Regions from separate parts of the Cupriavidus sp. NPDC089707 genome, predicted to be linked through region 2. Evidence: predicted binding sites of a transcription regulator. Region 2 holds the regulator's gene; each other region holds the start of a gene.
What was found. Region 2 encodes FNR, which switches genes on or off when oxygen is low (the NO sensors DNR and NnrR bind a similar motif). Its sites were predicted from a motif close to TTGATNNNNATCAA; they were not measured.

Region 1: ACIP1U_RS02745 (DUF3149 domain-containing protein) is a predicted target of FNR. The motif match lies at 1,515-1,528, and genes of this name have one in related genera.
Region 3: ACIP1U_RS10150 (fatty acid desaturase) is a predicted target of FNR. The motif match lies at 2,735-2,748, and genes of this name have one in related genera.
Region 4: ACIP1U_RS31780 (ribonucleoside triphosphate reductase) is a predicted target of FNR. The motif match lies at 1,781-1,794, and genes of this name have one in related genera.

What each region holds. Positions count from the first base shown of each region.
Region 1 is NZ_JBIVHB010000001.1:580,158-585,556, reverse strand. It holds gene ACIP1U_RS02755 (MFS transporter) at 1-683, shown strand, start outside; gene upp (uracil phosphoribosyltransferase) at 842-1,492, shown strand; gene ACIP1U_RS02745 (DUF3149 domain-containing protein) at 1,629-1,793, shown strand; gene ACIP1U_RS02740 (helicase HerA-like C-terminal domain-containing protein) at 1,839-3,353, opposite strand; gene ACIP1U_RS02735 (YebC/PmpR family DNA-binding transcriptional regulator) at 3,530-4,255, shown strand; gene purD (phosphoribosylamine--glycine ligase) at 4,342-5,399, shown strand, end outside.
Region 2 is NZ_JBIVHB010000003.1:277,052-282,450, forward strand. It holds gene scpB (SMC-Scp complex subunit ScpB) at 1-431, opposite strand, end outside; gene ACIP1U_RS07610 (sulfite exporter TauE/SafE family protein) at 989-1,747, opposite strand; gene fnr (fumarate/nitrate reduction transcriptional regulator Fnr) at 1,825-2,550, shown strand; gene ACIP1U_RS07620 (hypothetical protein) at 2,612-2,857, opposite strand; gene ACIP1U_RS07625 (hypothetical protein) at 2,854-3,063, opposite strand; gene ccoG (cytochrome c oxidase accessory protein CcoG) at 3,099-4,571, opposite strand; gene ccoP (cytochrome-c oxidase, cbb3-type subunit III) at 4,621-5,399, opposite strand, start outside.
Region 3 is NZ_JBIVHB010000004.1:340,090-345,488, reverse strand. It holds gene ACIP1U_RS10155 (TMEM165/GDT1 family protein) at 564-1,139, opposite strand; yybP-ykoY riboswitch at 1,171-1,396, opposite strand; gene ACIP1U_RS10150 (fatty acid desaturase) at 1,452-2,612, opposite strand; gene guaD (guanine deaminase) at 2,838-4,157, opposite strand; gene ACIP1U_RS10140 (adenosine deaminase) at 4,226-5,281, opposite strand; gene xdhC (xanthine dehydrogenase accessory protein XdhC) at 5,333-5,399, opposite strand, start outside.
Region 4 is NZ_JBIVHB010000041.1:729-6,127, reverse strand. It holds gene ACIP1U_RS31790 (TonB-dependent receptor family protein) at 1-682, opposite strand, end outside; gene ACIP1U_RS31785 (flavodoxin family protein) at 987-1,607, shown strand; gene ACIP1U_RS31780 (ribonucleoside triphosphate reductase) at 1,883-3,661, shown strand; gene nrdD (anaerobic ribonucleoside-triphosphate reductase) at 3,658-3,831, shown strand; gene ACIP1U_RS31770 (anaerobic ribonucleoside-triphosphate reductase activating protein) at 3,851-4,558, shown strand; gene ACIP1U_RS31765 (methyl-accepting chemotaxis protein) at 4,737-5,399, shown strand, end outside.

The sequences.
Region 1 (5,399 bases), on a different contig from region 2:
CGGAAGAGGCACGCGCGGTGCTTCAGCGCGTTGCCAAGGCCAATCGGGTTTCGGTGGAGATCGCCCCGCTGGAGCCGCAGAAGATGGAGCGCAAATCGGTATTCGCGCTGTTCGCGGCCGGATGCCGGCGCCGCAGCATCTGCCTGCTTGCCGCGTGGATGCTGATCTCGATCGCCTACTACGGTGTCTTTGTCTATCTGCCGGTGAAGCTGGCTGGCCAGGGCTTTGGCTTCATGCGTGGCCAGGTCTTCCTGATCCTGCTCGCGCTGGTGCAGCTCCCCGGCTTCGCGCTCGCCGCGCACGGCGTCGAGCGCTGGGGGCGCAAGCCGACCCTGATCGGCTTCCTGCTGCTCAGCGCCGCAGGTTGCATGCTGTACAGCCTGGGCACGTCCACCGCGCTGATCGTCGGCTCCACCCTGCTGATGAGCTTTGCGCTGCTGGGCACCTGGGGCGCGCTCTACGCCTTCACGCCGGAGGTGTATCCGACGGACCTGCGGGCCAGCGGGATGGGTACCGCCGGCGCAATGGCACGATTTGGTGGCCTGTTCGCCCCTTCGATCATTGCGCCGATCATGGCGACGCAGTTCACGCTGGCACTTGGGTTGCTTTCGTCGTTCCTTGCCGTGGCGGCGTTTGCCATCTTCATGGTGGATATCGAGTCGAAAGACCGCGCGCTGGACTGACACCAGGTAGCGGCATCGCTTGCCGGCGACGGGCCGCAGCCGCGCTGCGGCCCGCTTCCATTACAATCCGGCTACAACGGCGCGGCGGCCGTGTTCACCCGACCCGGCCGCCCGCTTCAGCCGCTTGCCCCTATCCCCGCCGAGCCCTCGCCGCAGCCATGAAACAAGATCCGCGCTTTCCCAACCTGTTCATCCTCGACCACCCGCTGATCCAGCACAAGCTCTCGCACATGCGCGACAAGGAAACGTCCACGCGTACCTTCCGCGAGCTGCTGCGCGAGATCACGCTGTTGATGGGGTACGAGATCACGCGCAACCTGCCGCTGACCACGCGCCGCATCGACACGCCGCTGGTGGAACTGGATGCGCCGGTGATCGCCGGCAAGAAGCTGACCATTGTCCCGGTGCTGCGCGCCGGCGTGGGCATGAGCGATGGCCTGGTCGAGCTGATCCCGTCGGCGCGCATCGGCCATATCGGCGTGTACCGCGACGAGCAGCACCGCCCGGTCGAATACCTGGTGCGGCTGCCTGACCTGGAAGACCGCAGCTTTATCCTGTGCGATCCGATGGTGGCGACCGGCTACTCGGCCGCGCATGCGGTGGAAGTGCTCAAGCGCCGCGGCGTCAAGGACGAGGCCATCACCTTCGTCGCGCTGGTGGCGGCACCGGAAGGCGTGGAGGTGTTCCAGAAGGCGCATCCGAACGTCAAGCTGTACGTGGCTTCGCTGGACAGCCACCTGGACGCCGATGCGTACATCGTGCCGGGCCTGGGCGACGCGGGCGACCGGTTGTTCGGCACCAAGAACTGACACGTGCCGGCCTGGCGCGGGCTTGACCAGCCTCAATAGCCCGCGCCGCGTGGCTCCCTACACTGGCGACACCCGCTGGCGGCAGCCGCTGGCGGTAATTCCGGCGGCACATGCCGCCAACCACAGGGAGCCAACCATGGAAGCCATCAAGATTCTCTTCAGCACCAGCACCGGCCTGATGAGCCTGGGCGTGATCGTTTTCATCATCGGCATGGGCTGGTTCTTCGCGCGAATGTTCGCGCGCAAGATGCGCGAGGATGCGGCGGCGGCGAAGGCGCAGCAAGGCGCCCAGCGCCGCTGAAAGCAAAGGGCCGCGCGCGGCCCTTGTTTGTTTCCTTCCGGTCCTTTACTTCTTCTTCCCGAGCAGGCTGCCCAGCACGCCGCGAATCAACTCGCGGCCTACCTGCGACCCCACCGTGCGCGCGGCCGACTTGGCCATCGACTCCAGGATCGAATCGCCGCGCCCGCTCTTGCCGGTGCCCTTGGTCAGCGTGCCGAAGATATCCCCGGCAGTGCCGAGCCAGCCGCTGTCCTGTTCCGCTTCCGGTTTCGCTTCCGGCTGCTTGCCCTTGCCATTGGCAACCGTCGGCACGCTGCCGCGCAGCTTTTCGTAAGCCGATTCCCGATCCACGGCCGTCTCGTATGTTCCCGCGACCAGCGAGTTGGCAACCAGCTGCCTGCGCTCCTCGTCGGTCGCCGGACCGATGCGGCTGCCCGGCGGCAGCACCCAGGCGCGCTCGGTCACGCAAGGCGTGCCCTTGGCGTCCAGGAGCGACACCAGCGCCTCGCCCACGCCCAGTTCGCCGATCGCGGTTTCCAGGTTCAGCCCGGGGTTGGCGCGCATGGTGGTGGCTGCCACCTTGACCGCCTTCTGGTCGCGCGGCGTGAACGCGCGCAGCGCGTGCTGCACGCGGTTGCCCAGCTGGCCCAGCACCGTGTCGGGGATGTCGACCGGGTTCTGCGTGACGAAATACACGCCTACGCCCTTGGAGCGGATCAGCCGCACCACCTGCTCGATCTTGTCGAGCAGCGCCTTGGGCGCGTCGTTGAACAGCAGGTGCGCCTCGTCGAAGAAAAACACCAGCTTGGGCTTGTCGAGGTCTCCGGCCTCGGGCAGCTTCTCGAACAGCTCGGACAGCATCCACAGCAGGAAGGTCGCATACAGCCGCGGCGAGTTCATCAGCTTGTCCGCCGCCAGGATATTGACCACGCCCTGGCCCTTCTCGGTCTGGATGAAGTCTTCCAGGTTCAGCATCGGTTCGCCGAAGAAGACATCGCCGCCCTGCGACTCCAGCGCCAGCAGCCCCCGCTGGATCGCGCCGACCGAGGCGGCGGAGATATTGCCGTACTCGGTCGTGAACTGCGAGGCGTTGTCGCCCACGTACTGCAGCATCGCGCGCAGGTCCTTGGCGTCGAGCAGCAGCAGGCCATTGGCATCGGCAATGCGGAACACCAGGTTGAGCACGCCCTGCTGGGTATCGTTGAGCTCCAGCATGCGCGACAGCAGCAGCGGGCCCATGTGCGAGACCGTGGCGCGCACCGGGTGACCCTTCTGGCCGAACACGTCCCACAGCGTGGTCGGGCAAGCGCCCCATGCCGGCTCCGGCAGGCCATGGTCGGCCAGGCGCTGCTTGAGCTTGTCCGACAGCTGACCGGATTGAGAAATGCCGGTCAGGTCACCTTTGACGTCGGCCATGAACACCGGTACGCCCAGGCGCGAAAAGCCCTGCGCCAGCGTCTGCAGCGTGACGGTCTTGCCGGTGCCGGTGGCGCCCGTGATCAGGCCGTGGCGGTTGCCCATCTGCGGCAGCAGCACCAGCTCGTGTTCGGCGTTCTTGGCGATAAGGATGGGGTCGGCCATGATCTTCCTGATAGCAAGTGCCGCGGGACTCGCCGCGGCAGCGGCGCGGGCAGGCCCGCGTGATAAAATCCTGCGCTGATTATAGCCAGCCGCCAGGCATATCCGTCACCTGGCGCCCGCGCCTGGCATCTCGCATTCCATCACCGCATAACACCTTTTCCGCCTCGGAGAGCATCATGGCCGGTCACTCGAAATGGGCCAATATCAAACATAAGAAAGCTGCCGCTGACGCCAAGCGCGGCAAGATCTGGACCCGCCTGATCAAGGAAATCACCGTTGCCGCCAAGCTCGGCGGCGGCGATGTCGACTCCAACCCGCGCCTGCGCCTGTCGATCGACAAGGCCATGGACGCGAACATGCCCAAGGACAACATCCAGCGCGCGATCCAGCGCGGCGTGGGCGGCCTGGAAGGTGCCAACTATGAAGAGATCCGCTACGAAGGCTACGGCCTGGCCGGCGCGGCCATCATCGTCGACTGCCTGACCGACAACCGCACCCGCACCGTGGCCGAGGTTCGCCACGCGTTCTCCAAGCATGGCGGCAACATGGGCAATGAAGGCTCGGTGGCGTTCATGTTCACCCACTGCGGCCAGTTCCTGTTCGCGCCCGGCACGCCGGAAGACAAGCTGATGGACGCCGCGCTGGAAGCCGGCGCCGACGATGTCGTCACCAATGACGACGGCTCGATCGAAGTGACCTGCCCGCCCAACGATTTCCCGGCGGTCAAGACCGCGCTGGAAGCCGCCGGCTTCAAGGCCGAAGTGGCCGACGTGGTAATGAAGCCGCAGAACGAAGTCAGCTTCGCCGGCGACGACGCGGCCAAGATGCAGAAGCTGCTCGACGCCCTGGAAAACCTCGACGACGTGCAGGAAGTCTTCACCAACGCGGTGATCGAAGACTAAGCTGAAGCAACAAGCCCCATGGCGGCGGCCCGGACACAAACCAGGCCGCCGCCTTTTAGTATGTGTTTCTTTTCTGGCAGTGGATCATGAAAGTATTGGTTGTCGGCTCGGGTGGACGTGAACACGCGCTGGCCTGGAAATTGGCCCAATCCCCCAAGGTACAGGTGGTGTACGTGGCGCCGGGCAACGGCGGGACCGCGCTCGACAAGCGCCTGCAGAATGTTCCGCTGACGGATCCGGAGGTCATCGCCGCCTTCGCCGAGCGCGAAGGCGTGGCCTTTACCGTGGTCGGACCGGAGGCACCGCTGGCGGCCGGCATCGTCGATATCTTCCGCGCCAAGGGCCTGCGTATCTTCGGGCCGAGCAAGGCGGCCGCGCAGCTGGAATCGTCAAAGGACTTCGCCAAGGCGTTCATGCAGCGCCACGGCATCCCGACCGCCGCCTACCAGACCTTCTCCGATGCCGCCCAGGCGCATGCCTATATCGACGCGCAGGGCGCGCCGATCGTGATCAAGGCCGACGGCCTGGCCGCGGGCAAGGGCGTGGTGGTGGCGATGTCGCTGGAGGAGGCCCACACCGCGGTCGACATGATGCTGGCCGACAACAAGCTGGGCGATGCCGGCGCACGCGTCGTGATCGAGGAATTCCTGGAGGGCGAGGAAGCCAGCTTTATCGTGCTGGTCGACGGCAAGAACGTGCTGGCGCTGGCCACCAGCCAGGATCACAAGCGCCTGCTGGACGCCGACGCCGGCCCCAACACCGGCGGCATGGGCGCCTACTCCCCCGCCCCGGTGGTCACGCCCGCGCTGCACGCACGCGCGCTGCGCGAGATCATCCTGCCGACCGTGCGCGGCATGGAGAAGGACGGCATCCCCTACACGGGCTTCCTGTACGCCGGCCTGATGATCGACAAGGACGGCAACCTGAAGACGCTGGAATTCAACTGCCGCATGGGCGACCCGGAAACCCAGCCGATCCTGGCGCGCCTGAAGACCGACCTGGTCGAAGTGATGGAGCACGCTGTCGACGGCAAGCTTGACAGCATCGAGCTGGACTGGGACCGCCGCACCGCGCTGGGCGTGGTGATGGCCGCGCACGACTACCCGGAGAATCCGCGCAAGGGCGATGTCATCACCGGCATCCC
Region 2 (5,399 bases):
GCTGGCCGGCCCGGCACGTCGCGGTGGCCGATCACCTCGATCCAGCTGCGGTCTTCCAGCTTCTTGATGACTTCCGTGCTGACCGTTACGCCGCGGATTTCCTCGATATCGCCGCGCGTCACCGGCTGGCGATAAGCGATGATCGCCAGCGTCTCCATCACGGCGCGCGAGTATTTCGGCGGCTTTTCCGGATTCAGGCGATCGAGGTATTCGCGCATCTCGGGGCGGCTCTGGAAGCGCCAGCCGCTTGCCAGCGACACCAGCTCCACGCCGCGCGGGCGCCAGTCCTGGCGCAATTCCTCCAGCAGCACGCGGACGGTATCCGCGCCGACGTCGTCGGCGAACAACCGTCGCAGATCATTGACGCGCAAAGGCTCCTGCGCGCAGATCAGCGCCGTCTCGAGGACGATCTTCGCCTCTTGGGTATTCATGTTGATGGTGTGCAGCCTGTCTTTGCACCTGCTCCCGGACGGATCCGGGGCACCGGAGATTTTGGATACAGCGACGCCAATGCCATCGCCATCTCATTGCGCAGCTCACCCGAATGCCTGCTGCATCCAAGCCGTGCACTTCCCTTTCTTTGCATCGAGTTGCCGGGTCACTCCGGCAGGAGATCGTTCGCATGCCGCCATGGGTCGGTCAGCGAACCTCTTGCGTGGCGCGTCCGCACAACGGACGCCACTGTTGGCGAACTGAACGCCTCGGACGCAAGAAAAACGGGTATCGGGAGCAAGGCCGGCATCTCCAACACCGCAGTGCCAGCCGGGCTTTTGAACCAGATCTTTTGAACCGGATGGACCGCAGGGACGGGCGGGCATCGAACTACCAACACTTCCCGCCGCCGTGGGCGCACCTTCTGGTAGGAAGGTCGCTGGCACGGCTCGCCGCTGCTTACAAAACACCGCGCGATACCGCAATGCTGGCGATTGTATGGCATTCCCGCCCTCGCCCGCAACCATCATCGGTCGCGCCGCGCGACCCATGCGCCTCAAAAGACCAGACAGAAACCCTGCTCGGCCAGCGAATGTGGCAGCAACGCCGCGCGCGCCAGGCCGAGAGCCCCGAACGCCATGACCGCCACGCCCGCGCCAACGCGAACCGCGCGCCGCCGCGACAGGTTGCGCAGGTAACCGGACAGCCCTGACAGCACCAGCAGGTTGGGCAGCGTGCCGACCCCGAACACGCCCATCACCAGCGCACCGGAACCGGCATTGCCGGCGAGCAGCGCCAGCGTCAGCGCCCCGTAGACCATGCCACATGGCACCAGCCCCCAGGCCAGGCCAACGCCGTAGCGCCTGGCAAGCCCTCCATGCGCACGCACGAACGTGGGCATGCCGCCGCCCAGCCGCCCAAGCTGCCGCGCCACGCCGCTGCCCACCCGCACCGCCAGCCGCTCCAGCCACGCCACGGTGAAGGCATTGCCGCGCAGCAGGCGCCAGCCCGACCACAGCAGCATGGCACTGCCGGCGCTGAACAGCCAGCGCTGCACCGGCAGGTAATCCTGCTTCCATGCGCCGGCGCCGATCGCGCCAAGCAGCGCGCCAAGCAGCATATAAGTCGAAATCCTGCCCAGGTGCATTGCCAGCAACTCGCCGGCCCAGGCGGCACGGCTGCGCACGAAAGTCATGGCCACGATGCCGCCACGTGGCTGTTCGACTGCCAGCGCAATGCCGCCACACATTGCTGCGCAGTGCACGCCGCCAAGCAATGCCAGCATAAAGACGCTAATTAGCACACCAAATGGCAAATCTGACTCCCTGCCTCATCACATCGCACGGTAAAATGTCGTGGTCGCGCCCTCGCATCCACTCTTGCAGGTTCCAATTGCTCACCTCCATTCCAATCACCGAAATGTCGCCCCGTTGCTCCACATGCGCGATGGGGCAACTGTGCCTTCCGGTTGGCATGTCCCAGCAGGACCTCACCAAGATGGACACGCTGGTGCAGGAACGCATCCGGGTCCATAAGGGTGAGACCTTGTATCGCATGGGCGACCCCCTCACCGCGGTTTATGCCATTCGCTTCGGCACACTGAAGACGCATGTCACGACCGAAGACGGCCGTTCACAGATTACCGGTTTCCACCTGCCTGGCGAAATCGTCGGCCTCGACGGCCTCGGTGAGATGCAGCATGCCTCGGATGCGACCGCGCTGGAAGATACCGAAGTCTGCGTAGTCCGCCTTGGCGACCTGCAGACGCTGTCTGCAGACCTGCCTTCGCTGCAGCATCAGTTCCTGCGGCTGATGGGCAAGGAAATCACGCACGACCAGCTCATGCTGGTGACACTCGGCTCGATGCGCGCCGAAGAACGTTTGGCCGCGTTCCTGATCAACCTGTCTGAACGCCTGTCGGCGCGCGGCTACTCGTCGACCGAATTCGTGATGCGCATGAGCCGCGAGGAAATCGGCAGCTACCTTGGCCTGAAACTGGAAACCGTCAGTCGCCTGTTCTCGCGTTTCGCTGAAGCCGGCCTGATCCAGATTCGCCAGCGCCACGTCAAGCTGGTGGATCTCGCCGGCATCAAGCAACTCTACAGCCGTAGCTGCTGAACCTTCCCCCCGCCCCGCCGCGTTGCGCCTGCGCCGCGCGGGGCGGCGCAGGCATCGCAATTCACTCCAACTCGTCGGTATCACTGAGCCGCGTCGGCATCGTGTACAGCGTCAACCCGCTGGACAGTGCGCAGAAGATCCACGCCAGCAGGAAGCTCATCGTATAGATCGATTCGCGCGACGCCTCGATCGGATGCCCAAAGAACTTCAGGTCACCGGGATCCACGACCGAGAACACTGTCGCGGTGGCAAAGCCCGCCATCAGGAACCCCGGCCACAAGACCCACATCAGCCAGCGCAACCTCATGGCTGCCTCGCTGCACTGGGCTGAGGCTGCGCTACCCCGGCCTTCTCGACCACCAGTCCATGGCGCGTTGCACCCTGCACCGGCAAGTCAGGGTGCGACGACGCAAGCCAGATAGTGACACCGCACGCCACCATCGCGACCAGCGGGCCGCTCATCAACAGCCACGGCCACGGCTCTTTCCACCACGGATTGCCTTGCTGATTCATCATGCCCCCTTGAGTTCTGCACCGAGCGCCTGGCGTCACAGGTCGCGCGGCACGATAAAACTGGTGCTTTGCCGGATCTCGGCGCTGCCCCGCTCCGTTGCCTCGCTGGTCACCGTCACGCTGATCTTGTGCGTGCCCTGCGCCGCGTCCTCGATCGGCAAGCGTATGCGGATCGGCAACAGCCGGTTCGACGTTGGTGCCAGCGACTCGGCTTGCTTGTCGTACTCGACCGTCAGGTTCTTCAGTTCGTCGCTGTCGGCTCGCACGCTGATGTGCATCGGCCCTTCTGTCGTGTTGATCAACTGCAGGCGATAGACGTTCTCGATCCAGCGGCCTTCGACCTCTCGACCCAGCGCGCCACGGTCGCGGATGATGTCCACCTTCAGCGGAGTGCGCAGCGCGATTGAAGCCACGAAGCCAGCAAGCAGCGCGACCCAGATCACGGAATAGATGATGACACGCGGGCGCAGCAAGCGCTTGCGCGACGCCGTCGCCGACAGCGCCTTGCGCATTGCATTTTCCGAGGTGTACCGGATCAGGCCGCGCGGATAGGACATCTTGTCCATGACCTGGTTGCAAGCGTCGATGCACGCGCCGCAGCCGATGCATTCATACTGCAGGCCATCGCGGATATCGATGCCGGTTGGGCACACCTGCACGCAGATGCTGCAGTTGACGCAGTCGCCCAGGCCCGCCTGGTGATGGTCGGTCTTGCGCGAACGGCTGCCGCGCGGCTCGCCCCGGCCGATGTCGTAGGTCACGACGTAGGTGTCGCGGTCGACCATCACGCTCTGGAAACGCGCATACGGGCACATGTATTTGCACACCTGCTCGCGCATGAAGCCCGCGTTGCCCCAGGTGGCAAATGCATAGAACAGCATCCAGAACGTCTGCCACGGGCCCAGCGACAGGCTCGCCAGCTCGCCGCCCAGTTCACGGATCGGCGCGAAGTAGCCGATAAAGGTGAAGCCTGTCCACAGCGCGATCAGCACCCACAGGAAATGCTTCGTGGCCTTGATGCGCAGCTTGCGCAGGCTCCAGGGATCGCCGTCCAGGCGGATGCGCGCGATCCGGTCGCCTTCGATCCGCCGCTCGATCCACATGAAGATTTCGGTGTAGACCGTTTGCGGGCAGGCATAACCGCAGAACAGCCGTCCGGCAATCGCAGTAAACAGGAACAGCGCCAGCGCCGAGATGACCAGCAGCACGGCGAGGTAGATGACATCCTGCGGCCACAGTACCAGCCCGAAGATGTAGAACTTGCGCTCGCCAAGGTCAAACAGCACGGCCTGGCGTCCGTTCCACTGGAGCCAGGGCGTGCCGTAGTAGATCAGCTGGGTGAAGAGAACCAGCCAGACGCGCCAGCTGGAGAAAGCGCCCGTGACCGAACGCGGATAGATCTTGCGGCGGACCTCATACAGTGTTTCATCCGAGGTCTCTGCAGGCGCAGCGGCCGACCGCTGACGGTCGGCCGCCCGGGCCACTTCTTCGGTCCCGGGTGCGTTCATGGATGGTTTCTCCTGCGGGCGGCCCGCGCCCGCTCAGATGAGTCGCCTGTCATTGGCCGGCGCCCCCGCCGGTATTGGACAGACCCCAGACATAGGCCGTCAGCATACGGATCCGCTCTGGCGTCAGGATCTCTTCATGTGCCGGCATATGGTTGTTATGCCCCTTCAGAATGGCGTCGACGATGCTGCCTTCCGAACTGCCGTACAGCCACACGTTGTCGGAGAGGTTCGGCGCGCCCAATGCCTGGTTGCCCTTGCCGCCGGCGCCGTGGCAAGCCGCGCAGGTCGACTTGAAGGTGCTCTCGCCACGTGAGGCGCGGATAGGGTCCGAAGACAGCCCCGACAGCGAGCGGACATACTGCGCCACGTCGCCAGCCAGCTTGCCGTCGATGGTGGATGCGAACGGCGGCATCACGCCATTGCGGCCCTTGGCGATGGTCTGCTGGATGGTTTCGGGTTCGCCGCCATACAGCCAGTCGCCGTCGGTCAGGTTGGGGAAGCCGCGGCTGCCGCGCGCGTCCGAACCATGGCATTGCGCGCAGTAGTTCAGGAACAGCCGCTGGCCAATTTCGCGCGCCTGCGGATCCCCCGCCACCTGCTTGACATCCATCTTCAGGTACTTGGCATAGATCTCGTTCTGCATCTGCTCCTGCGCGGCACGATGCGCCGCCAGTTCACCCTGCGTCGAGAACTTCAGCACGCCTTCGTACTTGCCCAGGCCCGGATACAACACCAGGTAGACCAGGCCGAAGATGCAGGCCAGCAGGAACATCCACATCCACCAGCGCGGCAGCGGATTGTTCAGTTCGCGCAGGTCGCCGTCCCAGA
Region 3 (5,399 bases), on a different contig from region 2:
CGAACCCGAAGCAGGGGATTGGCCGCCTGCTAAGTGCGTTATCGGTGGGACGCCTTCGGCTGCGCTGCGCGCACTCAGCCTCGTAGGTCGGGGCTCGGGCACGGAGTGCGTCGCTACGCTCGCACAACGCTATCGCGTGCGATGCCGGCCCTCAGCGCGGGTCAGAATGTGGTGGCCAGCTATGCCGCGTTTGGCCCGGGCGCAGCCAGCCGAAGGCGTTCCTACGACGTAGCCGGCAGCAGGGGCCACCCACAGCTCTGGGCTCGTTCGATCACCGCTTCAACGCAGAGTCCCCGTAGCGCACCACGGCGGCAGGCAGTCCCGCTTTGTGAGGAAGCGAAGCCCCGTACGAAAACCCCCGCCCACTACGATAAAAGTGGCCGCCCGCCCAGGGCGGTAAACGCGCTTTTTGGTGACTTTTTGTCGCTCGGACAAAAAGTTACCCGCCCAGGAGGGCGGAACCAGGCGGTTCAACAGCCGACAGCATCTCACCAACAGCGACAACAGCGCTTCAAAAGCCGACAGCATGTCACCAACTGCGACAACCGCGCCAAAACCCATAATCACCCCCCGATATTCATCAGCGCCAGCAAACCAAGCACCACGAAGATCCCGGCAGCGATCTTATGCACCAACCCAATCGGCATCTTGTTGGCAAACTTGTCCCCCAGCAGCACCGCCGGCGCGTTGGCGATCATCATGCCGAAGGTCGTGCCGGCCACCACCGCCACCACCGCATCGCTGAAGCGCGCCGCCAGCGCCACCGTGGCGATCTGCGTCTTGTCGCCCATCTCGGCGAAGAAGAAGGCCACGATAGTGGTCCCGAGCACGCCGATGGCGCCCTTTACCGGCTTTGCCTGCTCGGCATCGTCGAGCTTGTCGGGAATCAGCATCCATGCGCCCATCGCGATAAAGCCCAGGCCCAGGATCCAGCGCAGCAGGCCTTCTCCGACCACGTGTGTGAGCCATCCGCCAAGCGCGCCCGCAAAGCCGTGATTGACCAGGGTGGCGATCAGGATGCCAAGGATGATGGGGAGGGGTTTGCGATACCGTGCCGCCAGCACCAGCGATAGCAGCTGCGTTTTGTCGCCCATTTCGGCAAGGGCGACGATGCCTGTGGAGACGAGGAAGGCTTCCATGTTGTTATGTGGGGTAACCGGGCCGCAATGCATCGCGAGATGCCAATGACGCACACCTTTCCCGGCCCGGCCAGAAAGGTATGGTCATCGGTCTCGCCAGGCATGGACACTGCCTTGGCCGTTCTGGCCAGGCGGGTCCGGCGCTGCGCACGCCATAACCGCAAGCGGTCAAGTCTGTTGACGTACGCCCCTGTCCCCCGAAGTCCGCATTGCGCGGCGCGGTGAGAGCAGGGCGGCTACTCCCCAATGGAAGCGCGAATTATAACTGCGGCGGCGGCGTGTCGTCCACCGCCGCGCGCCGCTGGCCGATGATCAGGCCGGCACCGGCGCGTTCTCGCTGGTCTGGCGGCCGCGGAAATCGGTCCAGCACAGCGCCTTGAAGTCATACAGCTTGCAGCGGCGCGCGGTGCCGAAATACCAGCGCCAGGAGAAGTTCTCGATGATGATGCGGCCCGGCAGCGCGTGTTCCAGCACCGCCTGGGCGCGCTTGAGGCGGTACAGCGGCACGCTCATGTCGACGTGGTGCGCGGTGTGTTCCATGATGTGGTGCAGCGCCGTGCCGATGCCATGGCGGAAGCGCAGGTGCACGGTGGTCGAGACGAACGGCTGGGCCTTGGCCCACATCGTCTTGGTGTCGTACCACGCGACGCTGGTATGGGTATGGTGCACGTACAGCACGAAGCCCACGGTCAGGTTCCACACCAGGAAGGGCAGCACAAAGCCGGCGCCGACCAGCATCCAGGCCGACTGGCCGGTGGCAAAGGCCAAGGCCACCAGCCCGCCGATCCACGCTACGCCGAAGGCTGCCACCAGCAGGCAATCGCGCACGAAGACCGGACGGCGGGTTGCCATTTGCCGCTTGCTGGGGAAGAACAGCTTGCTCCACCAGATCTCGACCAGGTAATACAGGCCCGGCCCGAAGCCGGTGCGGTAGATGCGCTCCATCGCACGGCGCCAGCGCGGCAGCGCCTTGAATTCTTCCAGCGAGTAGGGCGCCCAGACAAAGTCGAAGCCCTTCAGGTTGGTGTAGCCGTGATGGACCACGTTATGGCCGACTTCCCACAGGCTGTATGGCGTCAGCGACGGCAGGAAGGTCAGCCGGCCCAGCCATTTGTTCAGGCCGCGACGTGGCGTCAGGCTCTGGTGGCAGGCATCGTGGCCGATGATAAACAGGCGCGCGATCACCAGCCCGGCCAGCACGCCCAGTGCCAGCTTGGCGGCCCAGTGCGAGGCCAGCACCACGCCAGCGAGCACGGCGGCGAACAGCAGGTAGTCGAAGGCGAACAGCGCCAGCGCGCGCGGCGTGCTGCGCTCGCCCAGCGGGATCAGCCAGCTGCGGATGACCTTGCGCGACGGGAATGGCGCGTCCGGGGCGATCGGCTCGGGCAGCGGCAGCCGGCCCGGCTTGGCGGACTGCCGGGCATGCTGGGCATGCTCGGGATGCGCTGAGGGCGTGGATGGGATTGCGGTCATGCGGAACCTTCTGGTTTTGCGGTCGGATGGCGTAGGCCAATGCGTCCAATGAGGCCGACGCAGGCCAGCCCAGGCCGGCCATGGCGAAACCACAAGGTTAGAAGGCTTTTCCGGTGGGGTTCTTGACGGGGGTCAACCCGGAGGGACTCGCTAAGCGGTAAAAGCGCGCCCGCCGCGAACGGGCCGGGCGCCTTGGTGCCGGATGGGCGCGCAGGATGTGACGGATCAGGCGGTGGCTCGCGCCGGCTCGCCCATGATGTAGACGCTGTCGATCACGCGGTCGTCGCCCAGCATGGCAAAGGCGAACAGTTCTTCTTCCAGCGTCTCCGAGCGGTTGCTGCGGCGGGCGATCAGCGGCGTGGCCTTGGGATCGAGCACGATGAAGTCGGCCTCGCAGCCCTCGCTGAAGCTGCCGACGCGGCCGGTCCAGCCCAGCGCCTCGGCGGCGGCGCGCGTGGCCAGGTAGAACATGCGCAGCGCGGTCAGGTAGTAGCCGCCCATGCGCGCGACCTTGTGCGCGGCGTTCATGGTGCGGAACATCGAGAACGAGGTGCCGCCGCCGACGTCGGTGGCCAGTGTCACGTTCAGGCGGTTGGCGTCGGACTGGTGGAAGTCGTAGAAGCCGCTGCCCAGGAACAGGTTGGAGGTCGGGCAGTGCGCCACCGCCGCGCCGCTGTCGGCCAGCCGGCGGCGGTCGTCCTGGTCCAGGTAGATGGCGTGGCCGTACATCGCGCCAGGACGCAGCAGGCCGTAGCGGTCGTAGACGTCCAGGTAGCTGCGCGCATCCGGGAACAGCTCGGCGACCCATTTGACTTCATCGCGGTTCTCGGCCACGTGGGTCTGGATAAAGGCGTCGGGGTAGGCGCGCGCCAGTTCGCCGCAGGCGGACAGTTGCGCTTCGGTCGAGGTGGGGGCGAAGCGCGGCGTAATGGCGTACGACAGGCGGCCCTTGTTATGCCAGCGCGACAGCAGGTCGGCCGAGTCCCTTGCGCCGGTCTCGGCGGTATCGCGCAGGAATTCGGGGCAGTTGCGGTCCATCATCACCTTGCCGGTGACCATGCGCAGGTTGCGCGCCTCGCTCTCGGCGAAGAGCGCCTCGGCCGAGGCCTTGTGCACCGTGCTCCAGACCACCGCGCTGGTGGTGCCGTTGCGCAGCAGTTCTTCGGTGAAGAAGCCGGCCACGCCGCGGGCGTAGTCGGGATCGGCGAAGCGGCGCTCTTCCGGGAAGGTATAGGTGTCGAGCCAGTGCAGCAGGCCCGGCGACGGCGACGCGATCATGTCGGTCTGCGGGTAGTGCACATGGGTGTCGATAAAGCCCGGCACGATCAGCTTGCCACGGTGATCGACGATGTCGGCGCCGGCCGGAATGCGGTCTGCCAGCTTCGCATACTCGCCGGCCGCGGCAATGCGGCCGTCGGTGACGATCAGCACCCCGTCGTCCCAATACTGGTACGCATCCTCATGGAACTGCGGGTCGCGCAGGAAATGCAGCACGCGGCCGCGGATGGCACGGGTGGTGGGCTCAGTCTGGGGAGTGGTCGTCATGGTTTTGTCTCTTGTGGCCGGCCCGAGCGCTGACACGCAGCGGGCCGGGCTATTGGCATGCCCCGCGCTCAGGCCGCTGGGGCCGTTGCGGACGGGGATTTGGGCTTGGCCGACCAGAAGTGGTCGACTTCGGCCAGGAACTCGGCCTTCTGCACCTCGGGCAGGAAGGCCGCTTCAAAGCTGTTGCGCGCCAGCTTGTGGGCGTCGGCGGCATCCAGCGGCAGTGCGTCGAAGGTGGCTTCCCAGTTGGCGTTCATGTAGCCGCCAAAGTAGGCCGGATCGTCCGAATGCAGCGTGATCGCCACGCCCGCATCGAGCATGCGCTTGAGCGGGTGGTCGCGCAGGTCGGGGTAGACCTTGAGCTTGACGTTGGACAGCGGGCATACCGTCAGCGCCACGCGCTCGCGCGCCAGGCGGTCGACCAGCGCCGCGTCGTCGATGGCGCGCACGCCGTGGTCGATGCGCTCGGCCTTGAGGATGTCGAGCGCGTCGCTGACATATTGCGCCGGGCCTTCCTCGCCAGCGTGGGCAACCAGGTGCAGGCCCAGTTCCTTCGCGCGAGCGAATACGCGCGCAAACTTCTCGGGCGGGTTGCCTTTTTCGGACGAATCCAGCCCTACGCCGACAAAGCGGTCGCGGTAGGGCAGCGCGGCTTCCAGCGTGGCGAAAGCGTCTTCCTCCGACAAATGGCGCAGGAAGCACAGGATCAGGCTGCTGGAGAAGTCGTATTCCGTGCGCGCCTGGGCCAGGGCGTCGGCAATGCCGTCGATCACCACGCCGATCGGCACGCCGCGCGCGGTATGGGTCTGCGGATCGAAGAAGATCTCGGCGTGGCGGACATTGTCGGCGACGGCGCGCTTGACGTAGTCCATGGTCATGTCGAAGAAATCTTCCTCCGTCAGCAGCACGCTGGCGCCGGCGTAGTAGATGTCGAGGAACGACTGCAGGTCGGTAAAGGCGTAGGCGGCGCGCAGGGCCTCCACGCTGGGGTAGGGCAGCGCCACCTGGTTGCGCTGGGCCAGCCGGAAGATCAGTTCAGGCTCAAGCGTGCCTTCGATATGCACATGCAGTTCGGCCTTGGGGGTACGGCGGATCTTGTCCGCCAGTGCGGCATCGATGGTCATGGGGGCCTCGTGTTCTCTATGCCCGCCGGCCAGGGCCGGCGGCACGGGTTCTCAGGGATGCACCGCCTCCGCCAGGCCCGCACGCAGCGCGGCTAAGCGCTGTTCGCGAACCTGGAGC
Region 4 (5,399 bases), on a different contig from region 2:
CATCGAGCGAGCCGCCCAGGCGCTCGTTGCCGCCGGCCAGCGCCACGCCGGCCTGCCACTGGCCGTCCGAGCCGAAGCCGGTCGATGCGCGCGCGGTAAAGCCGTCTTTCGGCGGATCGGGCGTGAACACCTGCACCACGCCACCCGAGGCATTGCCGTACACCTGTGCAAACGGGCCGCGCAGCACCTCCACGCGGCCGGCATTGGCAAGGTCGGCGGTGGAGGCCTGGCCCTGGCCATCGGGCATGGTCGCGGGGATGCCGTCGACATAGAGCCGCACGCCGCGCACGCCAAACGTTGAGCGCGTGCCGAAGCCGCGCACCGCCAACTGCAAGTCCTGCGAATAGTTCTGCCGGTCTCGCACGGCCACACCCGGCACACCCGCCAGCACCTCGGACAGATTGACCAGCGGCGTGGCGCTGCGCAGCGGATCGACCTGCACGCTATCTACCGCGGCGGGCTCGTCAAAGCGGCGCTGCTCGCTGCGAGTGGCAGTGACCACGATGTCGGGGAGGGTTTCGGCGGTGGCGGCAGCCACCGCGCTGTCCGGCGGATCGGCGGCGCGCACGGCGACGCATGTGAGCAACAAGGCTGCCAACGCCGATGCCTTGGGCGCCGGCACATGGAGGCGGGGACGGCGCTGAGGCATGGCCGGCGAAGGCTGCGTGCCGCCTGGTTTCATGATTGTCGGGGGGCGTAGGGCACAGGTGGAGGTGCCGCAACTTTATCGCGTCCCGGAGCGCATTTCCATGGCAGCCGCTGCGGGGAAAACCCGGCCACCGCTGCTTGGACGATCGTCTGAGAGACGCGCGAACGGATATTCATGAAATTTCAACAACTTGTTTCAGGAATGGCCTCTCGCAGGGGGAGTGGTCTGCCTAAACTCTGTTCACCGACCGACACAAGCCGATACAGGTAATAAACCCGCCCCGGCGCAACGCAGCAAACGGCCATTCAGATTTTTTAAAATCAAGGGACTCGACACTATGCATACCCAACCTACCCGCGTCGCCATCGTCTACCACAGCGGCTACGGGCACACCGCCAGGCAGGCCCAGGCCGTCGCCCGCGGCGCCGGCAGCGTGGCGGGCGCCGAGAGCCTGCTGATTCCGGTGGAGGACATCGACCAGCATTGGGACACGCTGGAGCAGGTCGACGCCATCATCTTCGGCGCGCCGACCTACATGGGCAGCGCCTCGGCGCAGTTCAAGGGCTTCATGGACGCCACCTCGCGCAATGTCTTCGCCAAGGGCGGCAAGTGGGCCAACAAGGTCGCGGCCGGCTTCACCAACGCCGCTTCGCGTTCTGGCGACAAGCTGGCAACGCTGCAGCAGATCGCCATCTTTGCGGCACAACACGGCATGCACTGGGTCAACCTGGGCCTGCCTCCGGGCCACAACAACTCCAAGTCGACCGAAGACTCGCTGAACCGCCATGGCTTCTTCCTGGGCGCCGCCGCGCAATCCAACGCCGATGAAAGCGCCGACGTGGTGCCGCCGCTGGCGGACCTGCGCACCGCCGAGCACCTCGGTGCGCGCGTGGCCGAGGTGGCCCAGCAACTGGTGGCAGGCCGGCGTGCGCTGGCAGAGTTGAAGCAAGCCGCCTGACCTTTTTCCACGCCTTGCGCGTGAACTGCCTGCCGGCCCTTCGGGGCCGGTTTGCGTTTGGGGGAAATAGGGGGAGATAGGCGCCGCGCCGCGGCCGGAATGCCCCGGCCGCCGGCATGGCTTTGCGCACGCGCAAGTGCGCCCACCCGCCAGCCAAGTGCCGGTCACGCCGGTTGATAGCCATCAACCCGGACGCAGAACACTCGACTTCCACCGCCATTGACTACTATATGTAGTGCTAATCTTCGCATCACACACTACATAAAGGGGTAAGCATGCGCGACGCACAGCAAACCGGCACGCTGCCGCCGGCACAGCCCGGCGGCCAGGTCGACGTGGCCAGCGCCATGGAGGAATACCTGGCCCAGCGCGACTGGCGCGTGCGCGCCAACGCCAACCAGGGCTACAGCCTGGGGGGACTGATACTCAACGTCGCCGGCAAAGTCACGGCCAACTACTGGCTGTCGCATATCTTCAGCCCGGAAGCCGGGCAAGCGCATCGCGACGGCGACCTGCATATCCATGACCTGGACATGCTGTCCGGCTACTGCGCCGGCTGGTCGCTGCGCCAGTTGCTGGCGGAAGGCTTCAACGGCGTGCCGGGCAAGGTCGAGGCCAACCCGCCCAGGCATATGTCGGCCGCCGTCGGCCAGATCGTCAACTTTCTCGGCACGCTGCAGAACGAGTGGGCCGGTGCACAGGCGTTTTCCAGCTTCGATACCTACATGGCGCCGTTCGTGCGGCACGACCGCATGGACTACCGCGCGGTGCGCCAGGCGATGCAGGAGCTGGTGTTCAACCTCAATGTGCCGAGCCGGTGGGGCACGCAGACGCCCTTCACCAACCTCACTTTCGACTGGACATGCCCGCAGGACCTGGCCGGCCAGGTGCCGTATATCGCCGGCGAGGAAATGCCGTTCACCTACGGCGACCTCCAGCCGGAGATGGACATGATCAACCGCGCCTACATCGAGGTGATGATGCAGGGCGATGCGCGCGGGCGCGCCTTCACCTTCCCCATCCCTACCTACAACATCACGCCGGACTTCGACTGGGACCATGCCAACGCCGAGCCGCTGTTCGAGATGACGGCGCGCTACGGGCTGCCCTACTTCCAGAACTTCATCAATTCCGACCTGGAGCCGCACATGGTCCGCTCCATGTGCTGCCGCCTGCAACTGGACCTGCGCGAACTGCTCAAGCGCGGCAACGGCCTGTTCGGCTCGGCCGAGCAGACCGGGTCGGTCGGCGTGGTCACGGTCAACTGCGCGCGCCTGGGCTACCTGCACGGGGGCGACGAGGCCGGGCTGATGGCCGCACTGGACCGCCTGCTGGCGCTGGGCCGCGACGTGCTCGAGGACAAGCGCCGCGTGGTGCAGCACTACATCGACGCGGGGCTCTATCCCTATACGCGCCGCTACCTCGGTACGTTGCGCAACCACTTCAGCACGCTCGGCGTCAACGGCATCAACGAGATGATCCGGAATTTCTCCGGCGACGCCGATGACATCACGACGCCAGGCGGGCATGCCATGGCATTGCGGCTGCTCGACCGTGTGCGTGCGCGCATCGGCGAGTTCCAGGAAGCGACTGGTCACCTTTACAACCTGGAGGCAACGCCGGCCGAAGGCACCACCTACCGCTTCGCACGCGAAGACCGCAAGCGCTGGCCCGACATCCTGCAGGCTGGCACGGCCGAGCAACCCTACTACACCAATTCCAGCCAGCTTCCAGCCGGCTATACCGACGATCCGTTCACCGCGCTGTCGATGCAGGAGGCGCTGCAAGGCAAGTACACCGGCGGCACCGTGCTGCACCTGTACATGAACGAGGCCCTGTCCAGCGCACAGGCTTGCAAGGCACTGGTCCGGCGCGCGCTGTCGCGCTTCCGCATGCCATACCTTACCGTCACGCCCACGTTCTCGATCTGCCCGAAGCACGGCTACCTGAGCGGGCGCCACGAGTTCTGTCCCCGGTGCGATGCCGAGCTGCTGGCACGCACCCCAGCCGCGGCCAGCGCGCCGCAAACCCAACCTGAAGAGGAACTCTCATGAATACCGAATCGCGCCAGCCAGCCACGCCGGCCCTCGATCCCGCCCTGCGTACCCGCTGCGAGGTCTGGACCCGGGTAATGGGCTACCACCGGCCCGTGGCGTCCTTCAACACCGGCAAGCAGGGGGAGTTCAATGAGCGGCGTTTCTTCACCGAAGGCGACTGTCGCTGACGGCCCCCGCCTCACGGCCATGCCGGTGCCCGCGCCGGTGCCAGCGGCGTCATTGCGCGGCGGGCCGGCGCTGGCCGGGCTGGTGCCGTTCTCCAGCGTGGACTGGCCCGGCCAGCTGGCCGCGGTACTGTTTATCGCCGGCTGCCCGTGGCGCTGCGGCTATTGCCATAACGCCCACCTGCAGCGGCGCCATGCAGCCTATGCCTGGCCAGCGGTGCTGGACTGGCTGAAGACCCGCGCCGGGCTGCTCGACGGCGTGGTGTTTTCCGGCGGCGAGCCGCTCAGCGAAGCGCGCCTTGCCGAGCTGGCCGCGGCCGTGCGCGCGCTCGGTTTCAAAGTGGGGCTGCATACCGCCGGCATCTACCCGCGGCGTCTTGCCGCACTGTTGCCGCAGCTGGACTGGGTCGGACTTGATATCAAAGCGGATGCGGCCGGCCACGATGCGCTGGTCGGACGGCCTGGCGGACTGGCGCGCGTGCAGGCCAGCCTGGCGCTGCTGCTCGGCGCCGGCGTTCCGTTCGAATGCCGGACAACGTGGGATCCCGCCTGCCTCAGCGAGCCGCGCCTGCTGGCGCTGGCACGCTCGCTGGCCGCGCAAGGCGTTCGCCACTATGCCGTGCAGGCCTGCCGGACGGGCACGGCGGCGGTGCCTGGCGCATCGTTGAGTGCGCCGGCACGCGAGGCACTGGCGTCATGGTTCGAGACGTTTGGCTACCGCGAGGGGTGAGCCGGATTGCCTGCGCATCCCGCGCGTGTCGTTGGCGCCAGTCTGCAAAAAATTCCCCTAAAGCCCCGCCTTCCCGCGTCGATAACAGTAGGTTGAGGCGTCAAGCGTGCGGGCCGGCAAACCGGCTCCGGCGAGGCGCCGTAACAGCCGACGTGGAAAGGCGGGGAACGGAGGAGACATGCAGAAGCTGGGGATACGGATAAAGCTTGGCGCGGCGTTTGGCGCCATGTGGGCACTGGCGGCGGTCGGCATCGCGATCGCACTGCCGCGCATGCAGGGTGCCGGCGACGGCAACGCGCGCAACCTGCTGGTGGCGCTTGGCGTGGCCGGACTGGGTGTGGCGGTGGCGGCCACCTGGGCGCTGGCACGCAGCATCGAGGCGCCGCTGGCCGAAGCGGTCTATATCGCCGAGACAGTGGCCGCCGGCGACCTGAGCCAGGACTTCGAGACCGAACGCGGCGGCGAATTCGGCCGGCTGCTGGGCGGGCTGGGCGAGATGGAGGACATGCTCACCGACCTGGTGACACGCATCAAGACCGCTACCGATTCCATCGGCGCAGCTTCGCACCAGATCGCAGCCGGCAATACCGACCTGTCGCAGCGCACCGAGGAACAGGCCGCATCGCTGCAGCAAACGGCGGCCAGCATGGGTGAACTGACGGCGATGGTGCGCCAGAACACCGAACGCGCCCGCGCGGCAAATGGCCTCGCCGAAGCCGCATCCGGCATCGCCGAGCGCGGCGGCGAGGTGGTCGGCAACGTGGTCCAGACCATGTCGGCGATCAGCGCCAGCTCGCGCAAAGTCACCGACATCATCGAAGTAATCGAAGGCATTGCCTTC